DNA from 3 places in the Streptosporangium sp. H13245 genome. Region 1 is predicted to be linked to each of the others. Evidence: riboswitches for the same ligand, from Rfam matches in the RefSeq annotation. Region 1 holds a riboswitch; each other region holds the start of a gene.
What was found. A riboswitch is a leader RNA that binds a small molecule or an ion and turns the genes downstream of it on or off. The one in region 1 is predicted to bind cobalamin.
Positions count from the first base shown of each region.

Region 1 (7,244 bases):
CGTCAACGAGCGCATGATCTACTACCACTTCGGCAGCAAGGACGCGCTGTACGCGGCCGAGCTGGCCGGGCTGGCCGGTGCGTGGCGCCCGGTCATCGACCGCGCCGCCGAGCGCGAGCCGTACGAGGGGATGCGCGAGGTCCTGACGGGCTTCGTCGACGTGGTCGCGGCCAGGCCGCGCCTGACGGCGCTGCTGGCGCACGAGGCTCTCGCCGGATGGCCCACCACCACCGCCCCGGCGGCCGACATGCTCCCGGCGGCGCTTCGCGAGCTGTACGAGCAGGGGCAAAGGCAGGGCGCCTTCCGTGCGGACTGCCCGTTCGAGGTGGCCGCGCGGGTCCGTCGATCGAACTCTGCCCGCTACGGATCACCGTCAATATAAAGATCATCGGTATATGATGATCGAATGAGATCGATGCAGGAACCCACCTTCCTGATCCTTACCGCGCTCGTCGCCGGTCCTCAACACGGGTACGGCGTCATCACCGACGTCGAACAGATCTCCGCGGGCCGGGTACGGCTGCGCGCCGGAACCCTGTACGCCGCCTTCGACCGGCTGCGGGAAGAGGGCCTCATCGCCGAGGATCGCGAGGAGATCGTGGACGGCAGGGTCCGGCGGTACTACAGGCTGACCGATGACGGGGCGGCCCGGCTGGCGGCGGAGGCCGAGCGGATGCGCCGTCACGCGCGAGCGGCTTCCACGCGGCTGCGCGCCGCGGGTCTCGGGGGAATGGCGTGAGCTCCCTCGAAGCCCGATACCGGCGGCTCCTGGCCTGCTATCCCTTTGATCACCGCACGCGGCACGAGGAGGACATGATCGGCGTACTGCTGGCCGGATCACGGCCCGGCCAGACCCGCCCGCACCTCGCCGACACGGCCGACCTGCTGGCAGGCGCGGCTCGCGTGCACTACCGGCGGGCCTTCGGCACGGGGTCGGCGCCCGCCTGGCGGGACGCCATGGCCGTGGGCATGGCGCTGTGGCCCGTTCTCGTCCTGACCGACACGCTGGCCCGCCAGATCCTGTCGCTGGCCCAGAGCGGCCCTGGCCTGCTGCACCACTGGACGCAAGAGCCGTGGTCGCTCCTGCGCTGGGCTGGGCCGATCGTCGTCTTCGCCCTGCCCGTGCTCGCGGTCGCGCTCCGCCACCGGGGGATCGCCACACTGGGCGCGCTCGCTTTCGTGCTGTATCTGTCGGGCAGCTCGCACCTCACCCCGCCCCTGCTGGCGCTGCCGAACGTCGGCCTGCCCCTCCTGGCGCAGGTGGTGGCGGTCGCCGTCGCCCTCACCCGTCCGGCCCGCACCGGGATGTCGCTCATCTCCCGGCGCGCACTCATGCTCTGGATGCCGTTCGGCCTGGTCGGGCTGGTCGCCAGCAAGGTCGGCAGGAGTGTGCTCGACGCGGCCGTCAACCATGAGATCGCACTCTGGAAACCTGTGCCCTGGCTCGTCGTCATGGCGGCGGCAGCGGGATACGCGGCACGGTCCACGGTGGGCCGGCGCGCGGCACTGCTGCTGTCGCTGCCGGTAGCGGCGCTGGGCGACCTGGGGAGACTCCCTTCCCTGCCCACCTCTGTCGCCCTTGCGCAGATCGGCTGCGTGCTCGGCGCTTTCGCCGTCGGGACGATGCTCGCGCGCCGGCCGGCCGGACGTGACCCTGCCGCCTGTGGTCATTGACCTTTCGTGGCGCGGCCCCCTCCGGTTCGCAGGCTCACCTGCGGCACCCCGGTTTCCGGGTGGGGCCTCACCTCGGCGTCGACCCGGTAGACCTCGGCGAGCAGGGCGGGGGTCAGCACGTCGGCGGGGGTGCCGAGCGCGACGACGCGACCGGCGTCCATGACGCAGACGCGGTCGCAGAACGCGGCGGCCATGTTGAGGTCGTGCAGGGCGACCACCGAGGTGACGCCGAGGCCGCGTACCAGGTTCAGCGCGTCCAGCTGGTGGCGCAGGTCCAGGTGGTTGGTCGGCTCGTCCAGCACCATCGTGCCCGGTTGCTGGGCCAGCGCCCGCGCGATGAGCACCCGCTGCTTCTCCCCGCCCGACAGCCGGTCGAAGGGCGCGTACGCCAGGGCGGTCACGTCGAGCCGCTCCAGCGCGTCGGCGATGATCGCCCTGTCGGCCGCGTTGTCGCCGTCGAAGGCCCGTTTGTGCGGGGTGCGGCCCATGGCGACGACGTCGTACACCGACAGCTCGAAATCGCCGCCGCTCTCCTGGAGTACGGCGGCCAGGCGGCGGGCCAGGCGGCCCGGCGGCATGCGCCACACGTCCTCGCCGTCGAGCAGCACCCGGCCGCCGGTCGGCCTGCGCGCCCGGTAGAAGGTACGCAGCAGGGTTGACTTGCCCGCGCCGTTGGGACCGGCCAGGGCGAGCATCTCCCCCTCGGCGACCTCCAGCGAGACCTCGCTGACCAGGTCGCGGCCGCCGACGCGGACCGACACGTTCTCCGCGGTCAGTGTCACTTGGAACGCCTCCGCATCAGCCACAGGAAGAACGGGCCGCCGACCAGCGCGGTGATAATGCCCACCGGGATCTCCTCCGGCGCGATCAGGGTGCGGGCGGCCAGGTCGGCCGCGATGAGGAAGGCCGCGCCCAGCAGCGCCGTCGCCGGGAGCGCCCGGCGGTGGTCGGCGCCGATCAGCAACCGGACGACGTGCGGCATGATCAGTCCGACGAAGCCGATGGTGCCGCTGACCGCGACGATCGTGCCGATCATCATGGCGACCAGCACGAACAGCGCCGCCCGGAAGCGGTGCACGTCCAGCCCGAGCGAGGCCGCGGCCTCCTCCCCGGCCAGCAGCAGGTTCAGCGGCCGAGACACCCCGACCAGCACGACGGTCCCCACCAGGACGGCCACCGCCGGAATCCCCACCACCGTCCAGGTGGTCCCGGCCAGGCCGCCCAGCATCCAGCGCACCGCCGCCTGCGTCTTGTGCGGGTCGTTGGAGGTCACCACCAGGAAGCTGGCCACGGCTGAGAGCACCTCGGCCGTGGCCACCCCGGCCAGCACCAGCCGCACCGTCGTCATGCGCCCGCCCGAGCGGGCCAGGAAGTAGACCGCCACCAGCGCGGCCAGCGCCCCGAGGAAGGCCGCGATCGGCAGGCTGAACGCGCCGAACACGCTCAGGCCGAACACCACCACGGTGACCGCCCCGACGCTGGCGCCGGAGGAGACCCCCAGCAGCATCGGGTCGGCCAGCGGGTTGCGTACCAGGGCCTGCAGGGCCATGCCGCAGACCGACAGGCCCGCGCCGATCGCCCCCGCCAGGACGACCCTCGGCAGCCGTACGTCCACCACGATGGTCTCGCGTACGGGTGTCCAGGCCGGTTCGGCCAGGGCGGGGTGCAGGTGGTGCAGCAGGATGCCCCACACCTGCCCGGCCGGCAGGGCCACCGACCCGGCCGCGACGGCCGCGGTGCCCGCCGCGCCGAGCAGGAGCACGAGCAGGCCGATCACGACCGGGTATGGCGGTCCCGGGCGCCGTGCCGGAAGCACGGCGCTCGCGGCCGGTTCGCTCACGTGAAGCGGTTTCACCTGAAGCGGTTCCACCTGAAGCGGTTTCACTTGAAGCGGTCGGCGTGCAGCTGGCGGGCCAGCGCCTCGACGGCCGCCGGGGCCCGTACGCCGAGGACGACCGACGACAGCGGCAGCACCGCGAACCGCTTGTTCCTGATGGCCGGTACGTCCTTCAGCGCCGGGTTGGCCAGCAGGAACCTCTCCTTGTCGGCCACCGGCTGGTCGCCGTAGTCGTAGATGACGATCCAGTCGGGCGCGCGCTCGGCGACCTGCTCGAACGACACGTCGCCCCACACCTTGTCGACGTCGGCGAACACGTTCTCCGCCCCGGCCAGCTTGATGATCTCGTTGCCGACGCCCTTGCCTCCGGCGGTGAAGGCGGTCTTGTCGCCGCTGTCGTAGACGAACAGCTTGACCGGGGCGGCGTCGCCGAGCGTGGTCCTCACGGTGTCGAGGGGCGCCCGCAACGTGGTGATCAGCGATTCGGCCCGGCCGGGGACGCCGAAGATCTTCGCGACGTTGCGGATCTCGGTGTCCATCAGGCTGATGGGCACCGCGCCCTCGGCGCACTCCTCGACGTTCAGGTACGTCTTGATACCGGCCTTGTGCAGGGCGTCGCGGCTACGGCCCTCCTTCTCGTCGAAGGTGCTGTCGAAGCCGCCGTAGACGAAGTCGGGCTCCTCGGCCAGGAGGGCCTCATAGGCCGGGTACTCCTTCGAGACGACCTTGATGGCGTCGTAGGCCGCCTGGTACTCCGGCAGCACCTTGTCGTCGAGGTAGGCGGTGCCGATCATCGACTTCTCCAGGCCGAGCGCCAGCATCACCTCGGTGGCGTGCTGGTTCATCGATATCGCCCGTTGCGGCGGCCGCTCGTAGGTGCTTTTCACGCCGCAGTTGTCGAGGGTGAGCGGGAAGCCCGCGGGCGCGGAGGCGGCCGGGGCGGCGGGGGCGGGGGCGTTCTCAGCCGGGGCGCCGCCGCAGGCGGCCAGCACTCCGGATACCAGGAGGGCGAGCAGGAGGGGGGTGGGGCGTCTGCCCGTCATGACGTGTTCCTCTCACGGAATCTGCACAACGGGGCGGATCGGAAAGAGGGAACGCGGCAGGGCCTCTCGGCGCGGCCACCGGCTCGACGGGCATGAGAACCCAGCTCCTCTCCGGGGAGATCCGCCCCAGTTCATCGAGGAGGCGACCGCGTGAGTCTCCTGGCTCTCGGGTCGAGGCTCGCCCCGGCCTTCCCACCCGTGGTCCGGGCAGTGGCTTCGTCGGGGTTCGCTCGCCGATCACAGTGGCGGGACCGCGCCGGATTCACACCGGCTTCCTCGTTCCGCACTCGCCTACGCCGACCATGCTCGCACACCACCCATCAACGACAAAGCGCCCACCCGTGCGGGTCTTCGCGGCCGTGGCGGGTACGGTGCCCGCGGGTGGTTTCCCCGCAAAACTATGTACGCTGTGTACATATGTTGTGTGGCCGCGCCGCGTGCGCGTTCCCGGGAGGTTGAGCGTGACGCACCCCAGCCCGCCCGCCGCCCCGCCCGCCCGGCGCGGGCGAGGGCGCCGTCCGGCCGACCAGGTACGCCGGGAGGTGCTGCGGGCGGCCGGTGAGCTCCTGCTGGCCGAGGGCATGGCCGGTTTCACCGTCGAGAAGGTCGCCGCCCTGGCGGGGGCGAGCCGGGTCACGCTGCACAAGTGGTGGCCCTCCAAGGGGGCGCTCGCCCTGGAGGGCTACTTCGGCGTGGTCGGCCCCATCCTGGCCTTTCCCGACACCGGTGACATCGCCGCCGATCTCACCGCGCAGCTGAAAGCGTTCGTCCATCTGATGCGCGACACCCGGGCCGGGACCGTCGTGCCGCAGCTCATCGGCCAGGCCCAGACCGATCCCGAACTGGCGGCCGTCTACCGGGAACGCTATTCGGGGCCGCGCCGGGCGCTGGCCGTACGGGCCCTGGAGCGGGCCAGGCAGCGCGGTCAGCTGCGCGAGGACCTGGATCCTGAGGTGGCCGTCGACCAGCTGTGGGGGGCCTGCTACCACCGGCTGCTCATCCCCGACCGGCCGCTGACCGAGGAGTTCGCCGAAGCCCTGGTCGCCAACCTGCTGGGCGGCATCGGCCGCCCAGCTCCCCCGCCGCCCCCCGCAGGCGAGGGCACCGGCTGAGGAGAGGTCAGGGCGGGGGCGCGGGCTTGAGCTTCCTGACGAACCGGGCGGCGGTGCGGTGGCTCATGCCGGTCTCGCCGCGGACCAGGAAGACGGCCTGGTCGAACTGGCCGGAGGCCTTGAGTTCCAGGAGCCGTTCGACGAGCTCGGGGCCGATTCCCCCGCCGACCAGGGCGTTTCTGGGACGTTGTGCCGCTCGTACCGCGAAGACGATCAGGGCGATGATCGCCGCCACGATGACCGCCGTCAGGAGGAGGATGACGATCAGGTTCGACATGGGCTGAGCGTACCGCCGCGAGGCCGTCGTGTGGGAGGTGAGATCACCGGTTTTGCGGTGATGTGGTCGGCGCAGAGGGGGCGGGGCCGGTCTCTCAGGCCGCGCCGCGCAGCAGGAGCATGGCGTAGGCGGCGATCGAGTTGCTGTCGGTGATGGCGCCGCGCAGGATCATCTTTTCCAGCTCGGCCCGGGAGACCCAGTCCTGGCGCATGTCCTGCTCGGTGTGCTCGCGCTCGTGGGCACCGGCGGTCAGGCCGGTGGCCAGGAAGATGTCGTAGTTCTGGCCCGTCGTGCCGTGCGCGTTGTCCAGGCGTCCCAGGTGGGTCATCGAGGTGGCGCGCAGGCCGGTCTCCTGGGTCAGCTCGGTGTGGGCGGTGAACAGGGGCGACGGGCTGTCCTTGACGCCGCCCTGGGGGAAGTTCCAGGTGCGCCGCCGCACCGGGTAGCGGTATTCCTCCACGAGGTGGAAGCCGTCGTTCTCCATGGGGATGACGATGGCGAAGTCGGGCACGTCCACGACGCCGTAGATGCCGTGTGAGCCGTCGGGGCGCTCGATGCGGTCCTCGCGCACGCTGATCCACGGGTTGGTGTAGACGACCATGGAGTCGAGGGTGCGGATCGTCGGTCCGGATACGTCGGTCATGCGCGGAGCCTACTGAAGGGGGCCGGGCGGGGTGAACGGCACGACGGAGGTCACCGCGCTGACCGGGAGGGGGCCGTAGATGTGCGGGAACGCCTCGGGGGCGTCGTCGGGGACCTCCATGCGGACGTCGAGCCCGGCGGGGTCGACGCTGAGCAGCACCAGGGGGTCGGCGACGCCGCGGTAGAAGCGCTCCGCGACGCCGCGCAGCTGGTCGTGGTCGGCGCAGGCGTGGATGAAGCCGACCTCGTCGAGGGTTTGGCCGAGGGTGGAGACGCGGTACTCCCCCGCCTGGCGGGCGGCGTCCCAGTCGGAGGCCAGGGCGAGATGCAGAATGGTCATCGCAGACATGGTGCCCTGTGTGTGCCCGTCGTTCAACCGGAGCCCGCCGACGGGACCGGGGCCGAAGGTCTCGGCGTCCGCCCGGACGCCTCGGCCGCGCGGTGCGGAGGCTCAGCGGTACGGGGGATCAGCGGCGGGCGCGCCACTCGCGGTGCAGGATGGCGTAGACGATCTCGCTGGTCCACTCGCCCTTGATGATCTCGTTGTCGACGAGGTGGGCCTCGCGGCGCATGCCGAGCTTCTCCAGCACCCGGGCCGAGCCCTCGTTGCGGGCGTCGAGGCGTCCGACGATGCGGTGCAGGCCCAGGCCGTCGAAGCC
Region 1 covers NZ_JBSZKT010000026.1:101,599-108,842, reverse strand. The annotation lists gene ACW9TB_RS28340 (TetR/AcrR family transcriptional regulator) at 1-382, shown strand, start outside; gene ACW9TB_RS28335 (PadR family transcriptional regulator) at 407-739, shown strand; gene ACW9TB_RS28330 (hypothetical protein) at 736-1,674, shown strand; gene ACW9TB_RS28325 (ABC transporter ATP-binding protein) at 1,668-2,456, opposite strand; gene ACW9TB_RS28320 (FecCD family ABC transporter permease) at 2,453-3,514, opposite strand; gene ACW9TB_RS28315 (ABC transporter substrate-binding protein) at 3,556-4,554, opposite strand; cobalamin riboswitch at 4,687-4,885, opposite strand; gene ACW9TB_RS28310 (TetR-like C-terminal domain-containing protein) at 5,016-5,666, shown strand; gene ACW9TB_RS28305 (hypothetical protein) at 5,674-5,943, opposite strand; gene ACW9TB_RS28300 (NUDIX domain-containing protein) at 6,038-6,586, opposite strand; gene ACW9TB_RS28295 (DUF952 domain-containing protein) at 6,596-6,925, opposite strand; gene ACW9TB_RS28290 (GNAT family N-acetyltransferase) at 7,053-7,244, opposite strand, start outside.

Region 2 (7,244 bases), on a different contig from region 1:
CGGTGGCGACGGTCGCGATGTGCGGGGCCAGGTCGGCGGCCCGCGCGTCGGCCAGGGCGGGGGTGCCCACGACCGAGCGCAGGATGCCGATGCCGACCATCCAGGCGCTGAGCAGCTCGGCCCGCAGCTCGGCGTCCTCGCCCTCGGCCAGGTCCCGCAGGGTGTTGACGTAGGTGCCGCAGACCTCCTCGCGGATGCGCAGGCGGGCGTCCTCGTGGGCCGAGGAGCGCAGCATGGCGACCAGGGGGTGTTCGCCGCCGTACTTCGTCCAGTCGTGGTCGACGACCGTGCGCACCATGCGGGCGACCAGCTCCTCCGGGGGGCCTTCGAGCAGGTCGGCGGGGAGGTCGTCGGCGGCGGTGGCCTCGTCGAAGAGCCGCTTCTTGGACCCGAAGTAACGGAAGATGAGGGTGGCGTCGACGCCGGAGTCCCTGGCGACGTCGCGGACGCTGGTGGCGTCGTAGCCCTCGCGAGCGAAGCGCAGCCTGGCGGCCTCCAGCAGTCGCGCCCGGGTGGCCTCCCTGTCCCTCTTCCGCACCGCGGACTCCCTCACTTAGTCATCGATCGTTGACATTCTACGCGGGGGTCGTGCTACCTTCCTTCAAGTCAGCGTTCGATGACTTATGAGGTGAAATATGGGGACATATGTCGTGGCGGGCGGAACACGCGGCATGGGCCGGGGGCTCGCCCTGCACTTCCTGCGCCGGGGCGACCGGGTGACGGTCGTGGGCAGCGACCCGGCCGGGGGGCGGCGCCTCCTCGACGAGGCCGCCGGGCTGGGCGCCGCGGAACGGGCCGCCTTCCTGCGGGCCGACCTGACCTCGGTGGCGGAGAACGCACGAGTGATCAGGGAGATCACGGCGCGGCACGACACGCTGGACGGCCTGATCTCCACCGCGATCCGTCACTTCCCGCGGCGGGTGGAGACTCCCGACGGCTACGAGGCCACCTTCGCCCTGTACTACGTCAGCCGCTTCCTGCTCGCCCACGGCCTGACCGGCCTGCTGGAGCGCGGCGAGAACCCGATGATCGTGAACGTCTGCGGCGTCGGCGTCACCAAGGGCCGCGTCCACTGGGACGACCTGTCACTCAGGCAGGGCTACGGCGGCATCAAGGCCATGCTGCAGGGCGGACGCGCCACCGACCTCCTGGGCGTCGCGTACGCCGCCAACCATCCCGACGCCCGCACCCGCTACCTGCTGCACCACCCCGGTTTCACCGACAGCGGCACCGACCACCTCGGGCAACCGACCAAGACCGTCATCAAACTACTGGCCAGGCTCGCCGCCCAGCCGGTCGAGAAGGCCATCGCGCCGATCATCGAGCTGATGGACGACCCGCCGGGCAGGGGCGGCCTGCTCGCCTACGACCGCCGCCGCCCGCTCGACCCCTCCCTGCCCTCCCTCGACCCGGCCGCCGCCCAGCGCCTGTACGACCTGACCGGCCACCTGCTGCGCCCTTGACCCGTTCGCCCGAGTGCCGATTTGTCCAAGACCGAGCGGACCGGCCACCCGGTAGCTTTCGAACAGGCGACACCCGGCCCCGCGCGAGGAGAGTTCCGTGACATGACCACCGCCGAGAACGACCACAACGAGCAGCACCGACGGCCGTCGGCCTGGGAGGCGGCATCGGAGATACTGGCACCCGCGACGGACCTGGTCACCCCGATGGCGGTGCGGGTCGCGGCCACGCTGGGGCTCACCGATCTGATGGCCGGTGACGCGGTGCCCGTCGAGGAGCTGGCACGCCGCTCCGGCGCCGACGCGGACGCGCTGGACCGGCTGCTGCGCCACCTGGCCTGCCACGGCATCTTCACCGAACGGGAGCCGGGCAGGTTCGCGGCCAACGAGCCCGCCGCGCTGCTCGCCTCCGGCCACCCCGCCGGGATGCGGGCGCGGCTCGACCTGGACGGCTTCGGCGGGCAGATGGACCTGGCGTTCACCGGCCTGCTCCACACGGCCCGCACCGGGCGACCGGCGTGGGAGACGGTCTTCGGCGCCCCGTTCTGGGACCATCTCGCCGCGAACCCGCGAATGAGCGCGTCGTTCGACGCGACGATGGCCTCCGGACCCGACTACGTCGCCGACGCGGCCGAGGGGTACGACTGGTCCGGCGTACGGCACGTGGTCGACGTCGGCGGCGGCACCGGCGCCCTGCTCGCCGAAGTGCTGCGCGCCAACCCGGACATCCGGGCCACGCTCGTGGACCTGCCGGGCACGGTGGAGCGGGGACGCCGCCACCTGGCCGAACGCGGGCTGGACACGCGGTGCGAGTTCGTCGGCCAGAGCTTCTTCGACCCGCTGCCCACCGGAGGCGACGCCTACGTGCTCAGACGCGTGGTGCACGACTGGGGCGACGACGACGCCCTGCTGATCCTGCGCCGGTGCGCCGACGCGGCCGGGCGGCACGGACGGGTCGTCATGATCGAGTCGAACGGCGGTCCCGGCGACGATCCGGCCATGTTCGCCGAGATGAACCTGCGCATGCTCGTCCTCAGCGGCGGTCGCGAGCGCACCGTCGAGGACTACGCCGCCATCGCCGCCGAAGCCGGGCTCGACCTCGTCGGCGTCCACGACACCGCGCTCGGACAGGTCATCCTCGACTGCGCCCCACCGGGCCGATGACGACGACGGGGACACCCACGCCGTGATCGCGGGCCGGTGACCGGATCATCCGGTGGTACTCCGCCGAACCCCCGCTCGGACACCCCGCCGAGGACACCTGGCCGCTCGGTACGGCTACGGCGACACGGCCGAGCCGGGAACGGCGCCGTGGAACCCGCCCGACCGTCGTCATCCTCGCGCGCGGAGACCTTCACGGACGTTCGGGCCTCCGCCGGGCCGGTGGGGTGATCTGGTACAGGCCGAGAACGGCGGGCGCCTCGGACAGTCCGGGACCACCCGCGCGCAGCCAGGAGGCGATGTCGTCGACGGCCTCGTCCTGGTTGACCAGCCCCAGCCAGACCGGCCGCCCACCGGCCACCCGCCCGGCGGGAGTGGGCTGGACGACGATGACGTTGGCCTGCTCGCACACGTCCAGGCAGTCGCTGAGGCGGACGTCGGCGATCCGGGAAAGGCGGCGAACCTGCTCGTCGTGGTCGAGGCCGGGGACCTTGCGGCTGCTGCCGCAACAGCAGCCGCGACAGACAGTGATCCTGCTCATGCGTGCTCGACGCCCTTTCCGGTACGGTCCAGCGGGCCGAGCCCCGGGGGCAGCGCCCGCACGTGCGGAATGCCGGTGTGGCTCCTTCGTTCCGCCGCATGCCCGTACGCGCTCTCCTGAGGGCGGGACGCGGGTGCCGTTCCCCGGCGACGGCCGGGAGGCGGGGTCACCGGACACGTCCAGGGCCGGGAGACCGGGGTCCAGGCATGACGAGCACCGTTCCTCTCCTGGGGAGATCCGCCCCAACTTCCGCGAGGTGGCGACCGCGTGAGTCTCCTGGCTCTCGGGTCAACGCTCCTCCCGGCCTTCCCACCCGTTGTCCCGGGCAGTGGCTTCGTCGGGATTCGCTCGCCGATCACAGTGGCGGGACCGCACCGGATTCACACCGGCTTCCTCGTTCCGCGCTCGCCTACGTCGACCATGCTCGCACACCACCCATCAACGACAAAGCGGACAGCCTCGGCCCTCGGCTCGGAACCGTGACGGGGTGACAGGCGCCCTTCCTCCGTCGGTGCGCTTTGTCCGTGGGCGGCGAGCCCCCCAAAAATGATCTTGAGGTCGACCAGACGCCTTTACAATGTAGATTCCTCAGATGAGGCGCGACCGAGCCGGATCCGGCCGCGCGTTCCTCATTCCGTACATGCGGTGATGGTGTGCTAAATGGGTCTTTTCTGGGAAAATCCTCGATCAAGCGGCGAAAGATGGACGGAGATCGCCGGGAACAGTAGCCTCGGCGTCAGCCGTTCGCCGGGGTCTCGGGACAAAGAGGAGTCGTCAGTGGTTCAGAAGACGGGCAGACCGGTATCGGCCCGACCCCAGCCCGGCGCCCGCCGGTCGAACCGGGTCGGCTACACCGTCGCCGTCCTCGCCGCCACCCTGATAGCGGGATCGCTCGGAGCCGTGATCGGCCACGCCGTGGGCAGCCCCGACGCCACCCAGGTCGCCATCGCCGACATGCGGGAGGCGGAGGCGAAACGGGACGTCCAGCAGATCCGCGAGCTGACCACCCTGGCGCGCACGAGTGCCGACGACCTGAACAAGGTCCTGTCCGCACTCGCCCAGGCACTCCCCCAGGACAGGACCGCCGACGCGCAGCCCGCGAAACCGGAGCAGGTCACCGACTGGCAGCGGGTCCTCCGCGAGACCGCGGAAAAGCACGCGCCCACCCCCTCGGGATCGACCGCGACCAACGTGGCGCGCGGCGGGCTCCGCGGCGCGGTGACCGCCCTGGCCACGGCGATCGACACGTACGCGGCCGGGCTGCGGCTTCCCGAGGACACCCGGCAGACCTTCCTCGACCTCGCCGCGCGCCAGCGCTCGACCGCCGTCGCGCTGTGGTCCGTCGCGGCCACCCAGCTCGACCAGCTCAACGTCGACGCGGGCAACGGCCACCAGCACGCCTACCTGACAAGCACCCCGGAGGAGGGCGCCATCTCCTCGGACGGCATCCCGGAGGGCGAGCACGGCTGAACGGCAGGATCGAGGTCCTACGGCCGAAGCGCGACCTGGGTTCACGCGAGCACCCGCTCCCCGACGATGCCACCGGCGCGCCCGTGGCATGACCGTGCGGATGTGGCCGCGACGGCGGGCGTACCGTCGCGGTGCTGAAACTTTCAGCTCCCGGGGTTTCCCCGCGAGCCGGGGAGGCGCCGCCGTGGACGGCTCCGGTCTCCGGGAAGGCGCAGGGAAGGCGTCGGGGAGGCGCAGGTGACGCGCGGGCCGGTCGCCGGGCGGCGATGACCGGGACGGGCGCGCGGGACGCCGGTCGTACGCCGGGGCCTCCGGGAACCGCGCACGCTTCTTGACGGTCGCGACGCCGGTGCCAACACTTGGCACACATCTGCCTTCGTACCTGTGAAGCGCCAGACATCCGGCGGAAATGTTAGCGCTAACGGCATCCGTCGCGCGTTCGTGGTCCCACCGTACGTAACGAGAGGCACTCCCCCCGTGAACAGACTCGCAAGCCCTCCCCCGCGACGCGCGCGCCGTCATACCGGCGCGGCTCTCGCGGCAGCCGTCGCGATGCTGCTCGCGCTGTGCCAGTCGCTGGTGGCCGCCGCCCCGGCCGCCGCCGCGACGATCGACACCGGCGCCTGGTATCTCCTGGTGAACCGGCACAGCGGCAAGGCCGTCGACGTCCTCGACCTCGCCACCGGCGACGGCGCCCCCATCGTCCAGTGGTCCCGCAACGACGGCGCCTGGCAGCAGTGGCGGTTCGTCGACTCCGGCGGCGGTTACTACCGGCTGCGCTCCCGCCACAGCGGCAAGGTCCTCGACATCGCCTCCGGCTCCACCGCCGACGGCGCCAACGTCGTGCAGTGGGGTGACACCAATGCCGCCAACCAGCAGTTCCGCGTCGTCGACAGCGACGCCGACCACATCCGCCTGATCAACCGCAACAGCGGCAAGGCCCTCGAAACCTGGGAGTGGTCCACCGCCGACGGTGGCCGTCTCTCCCAGTACACCGACCTCAACGGCGCCAACCAGCAGTGGCGGCTCGTAAGGGTCGGCGCCACCGACCCGGTCCCCGGCGACGCCAAGCAGATGGAGGACCTGGACCGCGGCCTGATCAGCGTGCGCTCCGGCAGCGGCAACCTGGTGTCCTGGCGCCTGCTGGGCACCGAGTCCCGCGACACCGCGTTCAACGTCTACCGGGGCGGCACCCGGATCGCCACCGTCACCACCTCCACCAACCACCTGGACCCCGGCGCCGCGGCCGACGCCTCGTACACGGTGCGCGCCGTGGTCGGCGGCGTCGAGCAGGGCGCCTCGGGGGCCTCGCTGCGCTTCGGCGGCGGCTACCTGGACGTGCCGATCAGCCCGCCCAGCGGCGACCACACCGCGAGCGACGCGAGCACGGGCGACCTGGACGGCGACGGCAGGCTGGACCTGGTGCTCAAATGGGAGCCCGGCGACGCCAAGGACAACTCCCAGTCCGGGACCACCGGCCCGGTCCACATCGACGGGATCAAGCTCGACGGCACCCGGCTGTGGCGGATCAACCTGGGCCGCAACATCCGCGCCGGAGCCCACTACACGCAGTTCCAGGTGTACGACTACGACGGCGACGGCCGGGCCGAGGTGGCGATGAAGACCGCCGACGGCACGGTCGACGGCCGGGGCGTCACCATCGGCGACGCGAGCGCCAATCACGTCAACTCCTCCGGCTACGTCCTGGCCGGGCCGGAGTACCTGACGATGTTCAACGGCCAGACCGGCGCCGCGATGTCGACCGTCGGCTACGAGCCGCCGCGCGGCACCGTCTCCTCCTGGGGGGACGGCTACGGCAACCGGGTGGACCGGTTCCTGGCCGGTACGGCGTACCTGGACGGACGGCGGCCGAGCCTGATCATGGCGCGCGGCTACTACACCCGGGCGGTCGTCGTCGCCTGGGACTTCCGCGACGGCTCGCTGACCCGGCGCTGGACGTTCGACTCCAACTCCTCGGGCAACGGCGGCTACGCCGGGCAGGGCAACCACCAGCTGTCCGTCGCCGACGTGGACGCCGACGGCAGGCAGGAGATCGTCTACGGCTCGGCCACGATCGACGACAACGGCACCGGCATGTACCGCACCGGCTTCGGGCACGGCGACGCGCTGCACGTGGGCGACCTGATCCCGGGCCGGTCCGGCCTGGAGGTGTTCACCATCCACGAGTCGGGCGACCAGCCCGCGGCCGACGTGCACGACGCCCGCACCGGGCAGGTCCTCTGGCAGCGTCCGGGCAACGGCGGCGCGGAGGGACCCGGCCGGGGCGTGGCCGCCGACGTCCACGCGGGAAGCCCCGGGGCGGAGTTCTGGGGCGCGGGCACCAACATGGGCAACCTGTACAACTCCTCCGGGGCCCCGGTCGGCCGTACCCCCTCCTCGGCCAACTTCCTGGCCTGGTGGGACGGTGACCCGGTCCGCGAGCTGGTGGACGGCACCCGCGTCGACAAGTACGGCACCGGCGGGGAGACCCGGTTGCTGACCGCCTCCGGGGTGCACTCCAACAACGGCACCAAGTCCACCCCGTCCCTGTCGGGCGACCTGCTCGGCGACTGGCGCGAGGAGATCGTCTGGCCCACCTCCGGCAACACCGC
Region 2 covers NZ_JBSZKT010000012.1:157,302-164,545, reverse strand. The annotation lists gene ACW9TB_RS20455 (TetR/AcrR family transcriptional regulator) at 1-538, opposite strand, end outside; gene ACW9TB_RS20450 (SDR family NAD(P)-dependent oxidoreductase) at 636-1,463, shown strand; gene ACW9TB_RS20445 (methyltransferase) at 1,566-2,624, shown strand; gene ACW9TB_RS20440 (hypothetical protein) at 2,815-3,162, opposite strand; cobalamin riboswitch at 3,416-3,611, opposite strand; gene ACW9TB_RS20435 (hypothetical protein) at 3,940-4,632, shown strand; gene ACW9TB_RS20430 (rhamnogalacturonan lyase family protein) at 5,110-7,244, shown strand, end outside.
Region 2: another riboswitch for cobalamin. It lies ahead of ACW9TB_RS20440 (hypothetical protein); the one in region 1 lies ahead of ACW9TB_RS28315 (ABC transporter substrate-binding protein).

Region 3 (7,244 bases), on a different contig from region 1:
AATCATCACGCACTTAATGTAGTCATATGAACACTGCTCAGCCAGGTAAGGGACAGCCCCTAGATGGGTAGGGTTTTGAGTAGTCGGTCTCGACTGGGAAGGAGGTGACGCCGTGGCAGCTCGCGACGACGCTGAGGCTCGTGCCGCGCAGCGCGAACGGGAGGTCGCCGACCTCACAACACAGGTCTCCTTCCTGCAGGAGGAGATCACCGCGTTGCGTCGGAAGCTGACGGAGTCTCCCCGGCAGGCCAGGATTCTCGAAGAGCGTCTCCATGACGTGCAGGCGAACCTCGCGGCCGTAACCGGCCAGAACGAGCGTCTGGTGGCCACCCTCAAGGAGGCCAGGGACCAGATCGTCGCCTTGAAGGAGGAGGTAGACCGGCTGGCGCAACCGCCGTCCGGGTTCGGCGTGTTCCTCGAAACCAGAGAAGACGGCACGGTGGAGGTCTTCACCGGTGGCCGCAAACTCAGGGTGAACGTGAGTCCCGCGGTGGACGTCGAGTCGCTGAAGCGTGGCCAGGAGGTCATGCTCAACGAGGCGCTCAACGTGGTCGAGGCCCTCGGCTTCGAGGACCTCGGCGAGATCGTGATGCTCAAGGAGCTCCTTGAGGACGGCCAGCGCGCGCTGGTGATCTCGCACGCCGACGAGGAGCGGGTGGTGAAGCTCGCCGAGTCGCTGATGGACCAGCCGATCCGGGCGGGCGACTCCCTGCTGCTCGAACCGCGTTCCGGCTACGTCTACGAGCGCATCCCCAAGTCCGAGGTCGAGGAGCTCGTCCTGGAGGAGGTGCCCGACATCTCCTACGAGGAGATCGGCGGGCTCATGCGGCAGATCGAGCAGATCCGGGACGCCATCGAGCTCCCGTACCTGCACGCCGACCTCTTCCGCGAGCACAAGCTCCGCCCGCCCAAGGGCGTCCTGCTCTACGGGCCGCCCGGCTGCGGCAAGACGCTCATCGCCAAGGCCGTCGCCAACTCCCTGGCCAAGCAGGTCGCGGAGAAGACCGGCCAGTCCGGCAAGAGCTTCTTCCTTAACATCAAGGGTCCCGAGCTTCTCAACAAGTACGTCGGCGAGACCGAGCGGCACATCCGCCTGGTCTTCCAGCGGGCTCGCGAGAAGGCCTCCGAGGGCACCCCGGTGATCGTGTTCTTCGACGAGATGGACTCGATCTTCCGGACCAGAGGCTCGGGCGTCTCCTCCGACGTCGAGAACACCATCGTTCCCCAGCTCCTGTCGGAGATCGACGGCGTCGAGGGCCTGGAGAACGTCATCGTGATCGGCGCCTCCAACCGCGAGGACATGATCGACCCGGCGATCCTGCGGCCCGGCCGCCTGGACGTCAAGATCAAGATCGAGCGGCCGGACGCCGAGGCGGCCAAGGACATCTTCTCCAAGTACCTCATCCCCGAGCTGCCGCTCCACACCGACGACCTCTCCGAGCACGGCTCCAACCGCCAGGAGACCATCTCCGGCATGATCCAGCGGGTCGTCGAGCGGATGTACACCGAGAGCGAGGAGAACCGCTTCCTCGAGGTGACCTACGCCAACGGCGACAAGGAGGTCCTGTACTTCAAGGACTTCAACTCCGGCGCGATGATCCAGAACATCGTCGACCGCGGCAAGAAGATGGCGATCAAGCAGTTCCTGGAGACCGGCCAGAAGGGTCTCCGGATCCAGCACCTCCTGGCGGCCTGCGTGGACGAGTTCTCCGAGAACGAGGACCTGCCCAACACCACCAACCCCGACGACTGGGCCCGCATCTCCGGCAAGAAGGGCGAGCGGATCGTCTACATCCGTACCCTCGTGACGGGCAAGCAGGGCACCGAGGCCGGGCGCTCCATCGACACGGTGGCCAACACCGGTCAGTATCTGTAGATCTACCGCCACGCGTGACCGACGGCGCGGCCCCCGCACGGGGGCCGCGCCGCCGGCGTCTCCGGCTGATTTTCCGTACGTATTTAATGTCCTGTTTCATCCTTTTTGTTGATGTAGGTCGGTATCTCTTTTCACATCCGTCCCGTAAGTGGACAGAAATAGACAGCGGTCACAGGGAACCCGAATGATCGAGACGCCGTCCAAGTGGCGTGCGTGAACATTCCGGACCGGCCGCCCGGTGAACGGCACGGGGTCCCGCGAGGCGCTTCGGGGAAGTGGCCGCCTCGCCGAACTCGACCTCCTGCGCTTCTTCGCCGCCATGGCGGTGCTCGCCTTCCACTTCTTCATCGCCTTCGCCTCGGTGTGGGGCGAGCGCCCGGCCGAGCTGTTCCCGGCGATCTCCACCCTCTCCGGGCTCGGCATCCTTGGCGTCGAGCTGTTCTTCATGATCAGCGGCTTCGTGATCCTGATGAGCATCTGGGGACGCGGCCTGGGGGCGTTCGCCCTCTCCCGGCTGGTGCGGCTCTATCCCGCCTACTGGGTCAGCGTGGCCGTCACCGCCGCCGTCTACGGGCTGACCGCCGCCAAGGCCCTGGACCCCAAGCTCGGCCTCGGCGAGTACGGGATCAACCTGACGATGCTCCAGCGGGCCTTCGGCGTCTACGACGCCAACGGCGTCTACTGGTCGCTCTGGGTGGAGCTCCGCTTCTACGTGCTGATCTCGATCCTGGTGATCACCGGGGTGACGCTCAACCGCTGCCTGGTCTTCATGGGCGTCTGGCTGCTGGCGGCCGGGTTCTTCGCCGGGAGCGACGAGGCGTGGGTCGATCTCGTGATCATGCCCAAGTACGCGGCGTACTTCGTCGGGGGCATGGCGTTCTTCCTGATGACGAAGTTCGGGCCCAGGCTCGTCCTGTGGTGCCTGGCCGGGATCAGCGGCGGCCTGGCCGTCAGCGCGGCGATCGACCGGGTGGCCGGGCGGGTGGAGAACGTCGGCTACGCCGCGATGCCCGTGCCCGAGTGGGCCGTGATCGCCACCGTGATCGGCTTCTACGTGCTCATGGCGATGGTGGCGCTGGGCTGGCTGGGGTGGCTGCGCTGGCGCGGCCTGGTCGTCCTGGGCGCGCTCACCTACCCGCTCTACCTGTTCCACACCCCGGCCGCGGTCCTGATCATCCCGGCCTTGCGGGACGTGTTGCCGCCCCCGCTGACCGCCCTGGTCACCGTGCTGGCCGCGATGGCGTTCTCCTACCTGGTGTACCGGGTGGCCGAGCGCCCGCTTCAGGAGTTCGTCAAATCCCGGAGGCGGCGGAGGGGCGAATCCCCTTCCCCGTCACAGCTCCCCGCGCTCTCCTCGTTCCCCCTCGCAACGGGCGAAAAGGCTTCGGTGCCATAACTGTCCGACCACCGGGCATAGTGAAGGGTCTAGGGTCGGGAATAGATACCACGGAGAGAATCAGTCCCTGACGAACAGAGGGTGCGCATGACGGTACGGCGGGTGATGGGCATCGAGACCGAATACGGCATCTCCGTGCCCGGACAGCCGGGGGCCAACGCGATGGTGACCTCCTCTCAGGTCGTGAACGCCTATCTGGCGGCCTCGGCGGCCAGGGCGCGGCGCGCGCGGTGGGACTTCGAGGAGGAGAACCCGCTGCGGGACGCACGAGGGTTCGACCTCGCGCGGGAGGTGGCCGACCAGAGCCAGCTGACCGACGAGGACCTCGGCCTGGCGAACGTGATCCTCACCAACGGGGCCCGGCTGTACGTGGACCACGCCCATCCCGAATACTCCACGCCCGAGTGCACCAACCCTCGGGCGGCGGTGATCTGGGACAAGGCGGGCGAACGGGTGATGCACGACGCGGCGGTCCGCGCCTCGGCGATGCCGGCCAACGCCCCGATCCAGCTCTACAAGAACAACACCGACAACAAGGGCGCCTCCTACGGCTGCCATGAGAACTACCTCATGCGCCGGGCCACCTCGTTCGCCGACATCGTCAGGCACCTGACGCCGTTCTTCGTCTCCCGGCAGGTCGTCACCGGCGCGGGCAAGGTCGGCATCGGCCAGGACTCCCGGGGCGAGGGCTTCCAGATCAGCCAGCGGGCCGACTTCTTCGAGGTCGAGGTGGGCCTGGAGACGACGCTCAAGCGGCCGATCATCAACACCCGGGACGAGCCCCACGCCGACCCGGAGAAATACCGCCGCCTGCACGTCATCATCGGCGACGCCAACATGTCGGAGATCTCGACCTACCTGAAGCTGGGATCCACCGCGCTCGTCCTGGCCATGATCGAGGACGGCTACTTCACCCGCGACCTCGCGGTGGACAACCCCGTCCAGGCCCTGCGCGCGGTCTCGCACGACCCCACGCTCAAGTACGAGATCTCCATGCGCGACGGCCGCAGGCTGACGGCCGTGCAGCTCCAGATGGAATACCTGGAGCTCGCGCGCAAGTACGCCGAGGAGCGCAGCGCCAACGGCCTGGACGAGCCCACCAAGGACATCCTGGAGCGCTGGGAGTCGGTCCTCACCCGCCTGGCGGAGGACCCGATGCAGCTGTCCGGGGAGCTCGACTGGGTGGCCAAGCTGGAGCTCCTGGAGGGCTACCGCACCCGTGACGGCCTTCCCTGGTCGCACCCGCGCCTGCAGCTCGTCGACCTCCAGTACTCCGACATCCGTCCCGACCGGGGGCTCTACAACCGGCTGGTCGCCCGGGGCCGGATGCAGCGCCTGGTCACCGAGGAAGAGGTGCAGAGGGCCATCGAGGTGCCGCCCAACGACACCCGTGCCTACTTCCGCGGACGCTGCCTGAGCCAGTACAGCGAGTCGGTGGCCGCGGCCTCCTGGGACTCGGTCATCTTCGACATCCCCGGCCGCGAGTCGCTGCAGCGCGTCCCCACCCTTGAGCCGCTGCGCGGTACCAAGGCCCACGTGGGCGAGCTGTTCGACCGCTGCCGTACCGCCGCGGAGCTGGTGACGGCGCTGACCGGCGAGCAGTGACCTCCTGAGAGGGGGGAGGCGGCCCGGCCGGGCCGCCTCCCCCCTCGGCGTGTCCGGGGCCGTCGGGAAACTCTGGAACACCGGATCCCGTCAAAGCGGACATCCGGATTGACGGAGGACGGAGAACCGGGATACGTTCCGGGTGTTTTGTGGCGGTGCGAGGGAAATCCGGTGAGATTCCGGTGCGGTCGCGCCACTGTAACCGGCTCCCAGGAGCCGGGAGTCAGGTCACACTCGGCCGCCACCGACCTACGAAAAGGGACGCGTCAATCCCGGAGGAGGTGGCCGTGAGCCAGATCTCGGCACCGCACAACCAGCCCATCCCATGGCCCTCGCTCACCCGCTGGCTGCTCGCCGTACCGGTGCTGCTGCTCCTCGCCTACCTGGTCACCTTCGACCAGGGAGCGATCTCCCAGGCGGGAAACTACCTGCACGAACTCATGCACGACGGGCGCCACCTGCTCGGCGTACCGTGCCACTGAGCCATCGGTGATCACCAAACTCATCGTCCGGGGCCTCGTCGTCGGACTGCTCGCAGGGCTGCTCGCGGCCGTCTTCGCCTACACCGTCGGCGAACCGCGCATCGACCAGGCCATCGCGCTGGAGGAGGCGGCCGCCGCGGCCGCCGCCCCGGCCGAATCACACGACGACACCGCGACCGCGGCCCACTCCCACGACGAGGAGGAGGCCCTGGTCAGCAGGGACGGGCAGCGCTTCGGGCTCTTCCTCGCCCTCGGCCTGTACGGCCTGGCGGTCGGGGGCCTGTTCTCCCTCGTCTACGCGGCCGTACGCGGCCGTGCGGGACCCCGCTCGGAACCGGTGCTCGCGGTCACCCTCGCCGCTGCCGCGTTCACCTCCGTCGTTCTCATCCCTTTCGTGAAATATCCCGCCAACCCACCGGCCGTCGGTGATCCGGAGACCATCAACCAGCGCACCGTGCTCTACCTGGTCGCCGTGGTCATCGGGATCCTCGCCGTCGCCGCGGGCACCGCCGCCTACCGCTACGCCGCGCGGAGCGAACCGTGGGTGCGCTGGCTGGCGGCGGGCGCCACCGTGCTGATCCCCGTCGTCGCGGCCTGGATCCTCCTGCCGGAGATCTCGGAGGTGCCCCAGGGCTTCCCCGCCGACCTCCTGTGGGACTTCAGGGTCGCCTCCATCGGGACCCAGGTGGTCTTCTGGACCGGCGTCGGCGCGCTGTTCGCCTTCGCCGCCCGCAGGCGCGGCCCGGTGTGACGACCCCCTCGGGGGTCACCCGCCTGCTCCTGGTCTGCCACGCCTCCACCTCGGCGACGGTACGGGCCGCGTTCCCGGGTGACGAACCACTCGACGAACGCGGCCTGCGCCGGGCCGAGGCGATGGCGCGGGACCTCGGCCCCGGCCCCGCCGCCTGTCCCGCCGAGCTGCGCTGCGTCCAGACGGCGGCGGCGCTCGGCCTGCGGGCCGAGCCCGACCCGCTGCTGGCCGACTGCGACTACGGCCGCTGGAGCGGCCTGACGCTCGGCGAGGTCGAGGCCGCCGAACCCGAGGCGCTCGCGTCCTGGCTCGGCGACCCCGGCGCGGCGCCACACGGCGGGGAACCGGTCACCGCGCTCCTCGCCAGGGTGTCGGGCTGGCTCGCCGCCCGCGCTCCCGGCAGGGCCGTCGCGGTCACCCACCCGGCGATCATCCGCGCCGCGGTCGTCCACGCCCTCGGCGCCCCCGCCCAGGCCTTCTGGCGCGTCGACGTCGCGCCGCTGGCCCGCGTGACGCTCACCGGACGCGGCGGGCGCTGGCGGCTCAGCTACTCCCCATGACGACGTGAACACCCGAAGGCCCGGCTGACGTGACGACCCGGTGACCTGGCCATCCGGCTAATCGGCCGCTTGGCTGTTCGGCCGCAGAAAAGGAGATCCCGAAGGTGCCTGACTCCCGCTATCCCTTCACCGCGATCGTGGGGCTGGAGGACCTGAAACTCGCGCTGATCCTCAACGCGGTCTCCCCCCGCGTCGGGGGAGTGCTGGTCAGGGGGGAGAAGGGCACCGCCAAGTCCACGATCGTGCGGGCACTGGCCGCCCTCCTGCCGCCCGTCGAGGTGGTGCCCGGCTGCCGCTTCTCCTGCGACCCCGCCGCCCCCGACCCCGGCTGCCCCGACGGGCCGCACGAGGCCCGTACAGAAGGCACCGTCCGGACCGGCGCGGCAGCGTCCTCCGCGTCCTCCGCGCCCCGGCCCGAGGCGGCCCGCTCCGGTGAGGCCCGGCCCGCCCGTCTGGTCGAGTTGCCCGTCGGCGCCTCCGAGGACCGCCTCGTCGGCTCCCTCGACATCGAACGAGCTCTCACCGAGGGCGTGAAATCCTTCGAACCCGGCCTCCTGGCGGGTGCCCACCGGGG
Region 3 covers NZ_JBSZKT010000029.1:9,413-16,656, forward strand. The annotation lists gene arc (proteasome ATPase) at 113-1,876, shown strand; gene ACW9TB_RS29435 (acyltransferase family protein) at 2,115-3,272, shown strand; gene dop (depupylase/deamidase Dop) at 3,360-4,877, shown strand; adenosylcobalamin (AdoCbl) riboswitch at 5,014-5,147, shown strand; gene ACW9TB_RS29445 (CbtB domain-containing protein) at 5,165-5,359, shown strand; gene ACW9TB_RS29450 (CbtA family protein) at 5,367-6,110, shown strand; gene ACW9TB_RS29455 (histidine phosphatase family protein) at 6,107-6,670, shown strand; gene ACW9TB_RS29460 (VWA domain-containing protein) at 6,766-7,244, shown strand, end outside.
Region 3: another riboswitch for cobalamin. It lies ahead of ACW9TB_RS29445 (CbtB domain-containing protein); the one in region 1 lies ahead of ACW9TB_RS28315 (ABC transporter substrate-binding protein).